2 linked regions of the Tolumonas auensis DSM 9187 genome follow. The protein of the gene in region 1 interacts with the protein of each later gene in a pairwise test. Links are inferred from orthologs where the notes say so. Each region holds a gene or a part of one and is shown on either strand. Other genes may lie near its edges. The genes, in order: recJ and TOLA_RS12235.

Region 1 (3,277 bases):
CCGCTTCATGGAAGGTTTCTTCATCTTCCCCTTCCACTGCCAGTGAAACCAGCATCTCGACATCTTCTGCCCCTTGGGTCAGAACATCGATAGTGGCTACAACACTCTCCAGTGCAGATCGCTCTTTACCTAACGCCTGAGCCCTTTCCGGCTCATTCCAGACTTCAGGTTGTTCCAGTTCGGCACTTACTTCTTCCAGACGCTCTTTCTTGGCGTCGTAGTCAAAGGTACCCCCTCAGGAGTTCAGTCCGTTCAGACAACTCCTTGAGTTTATTCAATACAGGATTCACTTCAAACATTGAAGGGATTCTCTCTCAGGTAGGATTTATAAAAAACGCGTTATTTTAACGGATAGGTCGGGGAATAAACAGGGTTAATGTGATCAATGCCACGCATCAGCCAATTTACTGCTTTAAACAGAAACGAACCGGGATGGATCGACTAACCTTATGAGTAGTAGTCATACAAATCCATAAAGCCGCTGATGTGCATTACTCTGGATCCCGGGCAGCTGATCTGAATGGAAATGTAGCCACCTTCATTCTGTTTTCGTAAACCGATTCTTTTTTGTAAACCGATTCTTTTTTGTAAACCGGTAATTTAGCCCCGCAGTCAAATGCAGGGCCTTTTTTTTAGTTCACACAGCAACAACCTGTTCCACCAGCAACTGTACAGAACGTTGCCCGCGCCATTCATTGATATCCAGGCGATAGACCAGTTGCACCTGCCCTACCGAAGCATCCGGCCAGCGCGCCAGATCCACATTGAACGCAATCGCATCCAGGCGCGGTCCATTCGGCACTTCAACTTCCATTTTCAGGTGCTTACTGCCGACCAGCCGCTGATGCCGCAGATGAAACACCCCATCAAAACAGGGTTCCGGGAACGCTTGTCCCCACGGTCCGGCACTGCGTAACGCCTCAGCCATCTCCAGAGAAAATTCCTGCGGGAACAGCTCGCCATCCGTCAGCACCATACCGGTCAGCTGTTCCGGTGCTAACCATTCAGTAACCAAGGCAGTGAAACGTTCGCGGAATGGCTCCAGACTTGATTTCGGTAAAGACAAACCCGCAGCCATGGCATGACCGCCATATTTGCTGATCAATCCGGGATGCAGCTGATCCAGTCGTTCCAGCGCATCACGCATGTGTAAGCCCGGAATGGAACGCCCGGAGCCTTTCAGTTCATCCTCTCCGGCTTCAGCAAACGCAAATACCGGACGGTGATACTGCTCCTTAATGCGCGAAGCCACTAACCCGACCACGCCCTGATGCCAGTCATCCTGATGCAATACCAGAGCGGCGGGTAATTCACCTTCCAGCGACTTCAGCCGGGATAACGTTGCCTGCGCTTCCAGTTGCATACTGCCTTCAATGACTTTACGTTCCTGATTCAGGGAGTCCATCTGTGAGGCCAGATGACGTGCGACGTGATCATCATTGGAAAGCAGACAGGCAATCCCCATCGTCATGTCATCCAGACGACCGACGGCATTCAGCCGCGGGCCAAGGAAAAAACCCAGATCGCTGGCGGTCAGACGGGAAAGATCGCGCCCGGCCACGTCGCATAAGGCTTTAATTCCGGCCCGGCAACGACCAGCGCGAATGCGTTGTAATCCCTGATGAACCAGGATCCGGTTGTTATTATCCAGTGCGACCACATCGGCAACTGTGCCCAGAGCAACCAGATCGAGGTAATCAGCAACATTCGGTGCCGTGATGTTCTGCTGCGCAAACCACCCCAGCTGTTGCAGATGACTGCGCAATGCGGCCATCAGATAGAAGGCGACCCCGACACCGGCCAGATTACCGGAGCCAAACTGACAGCCCAGCTGATTCGGGTTAACAATCGCATCCGCCTGCGGCAGCTCCGCACCGGGTAAATGGTGATCGGTAATCAGTACTTTCATACCCTGCTGACGGGCAGTTTCCACACCGGCAATACTGGAGATGCCATTATCAACCGTGATCAATAACTCTGCTTTTTGCTGTGCCGCCAGCATGACGATTTCCGGGCTCAAGCCATAGCCATACTCAAACCGGTTTGGCACCAGATACGCGACCTGCTGTGCGCCCATCGCACGTAATGCCAGCATCATCAGCGCAGTACTGGTCGCACCATCGCAGTCAAAATCGCCCACAATGACAATCCGTCGTTGCTGCTGCAAAGCGTCGGTCAGCAATTCTAACGCCTGCGGCAACCCTTTCAGCCCCTGCGGAGACAGCAAACTGCTGGCAGAGCGATTTAATTCATCGGCATGTTTTATACCGCGGCTGGCATAAATCTGGCGTAAACGGGCGGGAATATCCGCAGGTAAAAATGAGTCGTCTACCTGCGGGCGACGGCGAAGCTTAAAAGTCATCATGAATTATTTGTCAGATCAATCGAAGGCTATATCAGCGAGCACGTTAGCCCGCTGATAAGCGATTAGCAAGATCAGAGATTACCGATTTCCTTATCCTGCGGATAAGCCACCTGATAACCGGTATCCAGAGTCACTGCTTTCCCTGCCGGTAAAGGCAGTTCCCAGCGCTGAATACCCGCTTCCTGATCAACGTTCTGTTCTTTCGGCGCAACGGTGCCTTCCAGCACAGACACCTTGATATCCTGCTGTTTGGAAACAGGCCAGCTATCCAGCACAGTCAGTGTCATTGGCTTATTGTGGCCGTTAGTAACTTGCAGCTGATAGTGACGCTGCAGGGTCTGCTGTTTATTCAGCACACCGGATTGGCCGGCTTCATCTTTCAGTGTCTGCCACTCAAGCTTAACGGCATCATCAGCACCAAAGCCCATGGCGATCTGATCTTTCGGTGCCAGTAATGGCTGATCCACCTTGCCCACTCTGACGCCATCCCGCTGCAGTAACCACTCGCCAGGTAACAATGGTGTGGCAGATGGATTTTCCAGTCGGGCGTAAAGATACGCATGCGTATCAAAACGTGGTACGACCTGTAAATTCAGCGCAACCGGCCACTGCTGCTGTTGCAACACCACCCGCTGTTTTTCTTCGCTGGAATTGAGGCTGATCTTGCCCGGGATCTGATAAGAGACATGATAACCGCTGTCGATCACTGCTGCTTTTTGCTCTTCAACCGGCGCGGCCGCTGCCATCATCTCCGGCATGACCCGATCTTCCATCAGCCCAGCTGATTTCGTCATGGTGGTGCGAGGTACCGGCTGCAGATAATCGATCCACCAGCTGGATAATGCCGGCGGCTCTACCGCGGCACTCGGCTGTAATGTCGACAATGTCAGTGCCACGTTATCCCAGTTTTCA
Region 2 (3,267 bases), 1.6 Mb from region 1 along the record:
CCACCACGGAGATCACAACATGAGCACGCATTTTTCTGGAGAAGGCAACATCGGCTCGCCGCCCGAGTACCGCGAGTTCCCGAATGGCAACGACGAACCCAGTCGCCTGCTGCGCCTGAACGTCTATTTCGACAACCCGGTGCCCAAGAAGGACGGCACCTTCGAGGACCGTGGTGGCTTCTGGGCGCCGGTCGAAATCTGGCACCGCGATGCCGAGCACTGGAAGGATCTGTACCAGAAAGGCATGCGCGTTCTGGTCATCGGCCGCATGGAGCGCGAACCCTGGGAGGACAAGGATGAGAAGCCGCGCGAGACCTGGCAGATCAATGCGCGCAGCGTCGGCATCCTGCCGTACCGGATCGAGTCGGTCACGCTCAGCCCGAAGCCGGCATCAGCGGAGCAGCCGCCACCGTCGGAGTAGGCGCATCTCCAGGGGCGAGCCTACCGAGGCTCGCTCCGTCTTCCTGTCTTCGGGAAGCGAGGTTCCACCAACATCCACCGCGTTTTCGCGCGCCCAGCGCAAGAAGCTCCAGTACACATCAACACTTCGCACGCCCAACGCCCCCGGTCGGATATGCCGCCGTTTCCGTGATCAAAGCGGGTGCCTGCACATTCCTCTTGTTTGCGGTGAGGTTCGCAACATCCAGACATGCTGCTGCCCAGATACATCGGCAATGTGATTTGGATGGACAGGCATGCGGCTATTTCTCTGCGAAAAACCTTCGCAAGGCAAGGACATCGGGCGCCTGTTGGGCGCAAGGCAGCGCGGCAATGGTTGCCTCAACGGCCCCGGCGTCGTCGTGACGTGGTGCATTGGCCACCTTGTCGAAGCCGCGCCGCCGGAAGCCTATGACGAACAGCTCAAGCGCTGGACGATCGAGCAACTTCCCATTATTCCCCAGCACTGGCGGGTTGAGGTCAAACCCAAGACCGCAGCGCAATTCAAGGTCGTCAAAGACCTTCTGAGCAAGGCGACCGAACTGGTCATCGCCACCGACGCCGATCGCGAAGGCGAACTGATTGCGCGCGAGATCATCGATCTCTGTGGCTATCGCGGCCCCATTCAACGGCTGTGGTTGTCAGCACTGAACGACGCCTCGATCCATGCCGCGCTCGGCAAGCTGAAGCCTTCGGGCGACACGCTGCCCATGTATCACTCGGCGCTGGCGCGCTCCAGAGCGGACTGGCTGGTGGGGATGAACCTGAGCCGCCTGTTCACCCTCCTGGGGCGCCGGGCCGGCTATGACGGCGTGCTGTCGGTCGGACGCGTGCAGACCCCCACGCTCAGACTGGTGGTCGATCGCGATCGTGAAATCGCGGCCTTCGTCTCCGTCCCGTTCTGGTCCATCGAAGTGGCGCTGTCCTGCACAGGCCAGACATTCACCGCGCAGTGGCTGCCGCCATCGGCCAGTACCGACGATGCAGGCCGTTGCCTGCAGGAGCCTGTTGCGCAGCAGGCGGTGCAGCGCATCCGCGCCGCTGGCGCTGCTCAGATGGTATCGGTCGAGACCGAACGCATGCGCGAAGGCGCGCCATTGCCGTTTGATCTCGGCACCTTGCAGGAAGTGTGTTCCAAGCAGTTCGGCCTCGATGTCCAGGAGACGCTAGAGATCGCCCAATCCCTGTACGAGACGCACAAGGCCACCACCTATCCACGTAGCGACTCCGGCTATCTTCCCGAAAGCATGCATGCCGAAGCGCCCACGGTGCTCGACAGTCTGCTCAAGACCGATCCGAGCCTGCGCCCGATCATCGACCAGCTCGACCGCACCCAGCACTCGCGCGCCTGGAACGACGCCAAGGTATCGGCCCACCACGGCATCATCCCCACGCTCGAACCCGCCAACCTGTCGGCGATGAGCGAGAAGGAACTGGCCGCCTACCGCCTGATCCGCGCCCACTACCTGGCGCAATTTCTTCCGCCGCACGAGTTCGACCGCACGACAGCAAGGTTCTCTTGCGGCGACCAGACATTGCAGGCCGTGGGCAAGCACGTAGTCGTGCCGGGTTGGCGCCTGGTACTGGCCGAGCCGCAACCCGACGATGCCGGCGATGACGCCGCACCCCGCAGCCAGGTGCTGCCAGCGCTACACCAAGGGCTGGCGTGCCAGGTGGCTGGGGTCGATCTGAAGGCGCTCAAGACGCTGCCGCCGCGCCCGTACACCCAAGGTGAGTTGGTCAAGGCGATGAAAAGCGTCGCCAAACTGGTGTCAGACCCACGCCTGAAACAGAAGCTGAAAGATTCCGTGGGCATCGGCACCGAAGCGACCCGCGCCAATATCATCGGCGGCCTGCTGAACCGTGGCTACCTGATCAAGAAAGGACGGGCCATCCGCGCCTCGGATGCCGCCTTCACGCTCATCGACACCGTGCCCGCCGCGATCGCCGATCCCGGCACAACCGCGGTGTGGGAACAGGCGCTCGACATGATCGAAACCGGACAGCTCGCGCTCGATACCTTCATCGACAAGCAGGCGGCCTGGGTCACGCAGTTGATTGCGCAGTACCGTGGCACCTCGCTGTCCATCAAGATTCCCGAGGGGCCAGCATGCCCGCAGTGTGGCGGTGCCACGCGCCAGCGCAGCGGCAAGAGCGGTCCATTCTGGTCCTGCGCGAAATACCCCGACTGCAAGGGAACGCTGCCCATCGAATCGGGCAAGCGTGCCGCGCCGCGCAAGCGCCGCGGTGGCCCGAAGGCCTCCTGAAAGACAGAGAACCCGTCGTCGCGTTGACCACCCCCGGCAACGTGACCACCGCCCCGCAGCCCTGCGAGGCTCCCAGCACGCGATACCTTCTGTTGCGGTGTGCGCGCCCCTTGCGAGGGGCGAGAAGGCCTTTTTTCCTCGAATCACGCACCGCGTATTCCCTCGATCAGTAACAGTCCCGCCCGCTGCGAAGGGTCTCCTGATGCCTTGCCTGCCATGGGGGTCGAGGCATCAGGAGACCCTTCAGGGTTGGCGGTATTCGACACCGGCGCCCACCGGTGAAAAGAACGGGCTCCCTTTGTGCGCGGATGTGCGCCAGACGATGCCGGCCCCAACCACGACAAGGGCCGGGTGAATGCTGAGACAGCGAACGGTTCCACCGACGACCGCAACCTGAACCAGTACACGGGTGGTTTCCTCCTCCAAGCCGAAGGCGCCCAGCCTTCGGCGTGTTTTCTCCTGCGCATCCGCCATGACGACCCGGCAATTCCGCCTCGGTCACACGAACAGGAGACACCCGAACGAATCCTCAACCACAAGCCGGCCGCCGATGCGCCGCGCT

Evidence for each region.
Region 2: the proteins of recJ (region 1) and TOLA_RS12235 interact in binary tests that used the Escherichia coli proteins (3 or more experiments, as listed by UniProt). The link is inferred for Tolumonas auensis DSM 9187 from one-to-one orthologs.

Annotation. Positions count from the first base shown.
Region 1 is NC_012691.1:1,054,975-1,058,251, reverse strand. The notes cover bases 1-2,955. They hold recJ (single-stranded-DNA-specific exonuclease RecJ), read right to left. Parts: upstream 2,363-2,955; coding sequence 638-2,362; downstream 1-637. Other genes in these bases: TOLA_RS05005 (DUF4139 domain-containing protein), read right to left, coding at 2,437-2,955. In the rest of the region: more of TOLA_RS05005, read right to left, coding at 2,956-3,277. UniProt on the Escherichia coli protein: Single-stranded-DNA-specific exonuclease.
Region 2 is NC_012691.1:2,629,308-2,632,574, forward strand. The notes cover bases 256-3,200. They hold TOLA_RS12235 (DNA topoisomerase III), read left to right. Parts: upstream 256-695; coding sequence 696-2,705; downstream 2,706-3,200. Other genes in these bases: TOLA_RS12230 (single-stranded DNA-binding protein), read left to right, coding at 256-421; TOLA_RS16850 (hypothetical protein), read left to right, coding at 3,057-3,200. In the rest of the region: more of TOLA_RS12230, read left to right, coding at 20-255; more of TOLA_RS16850, read left to right, coding at 3,201-3,267.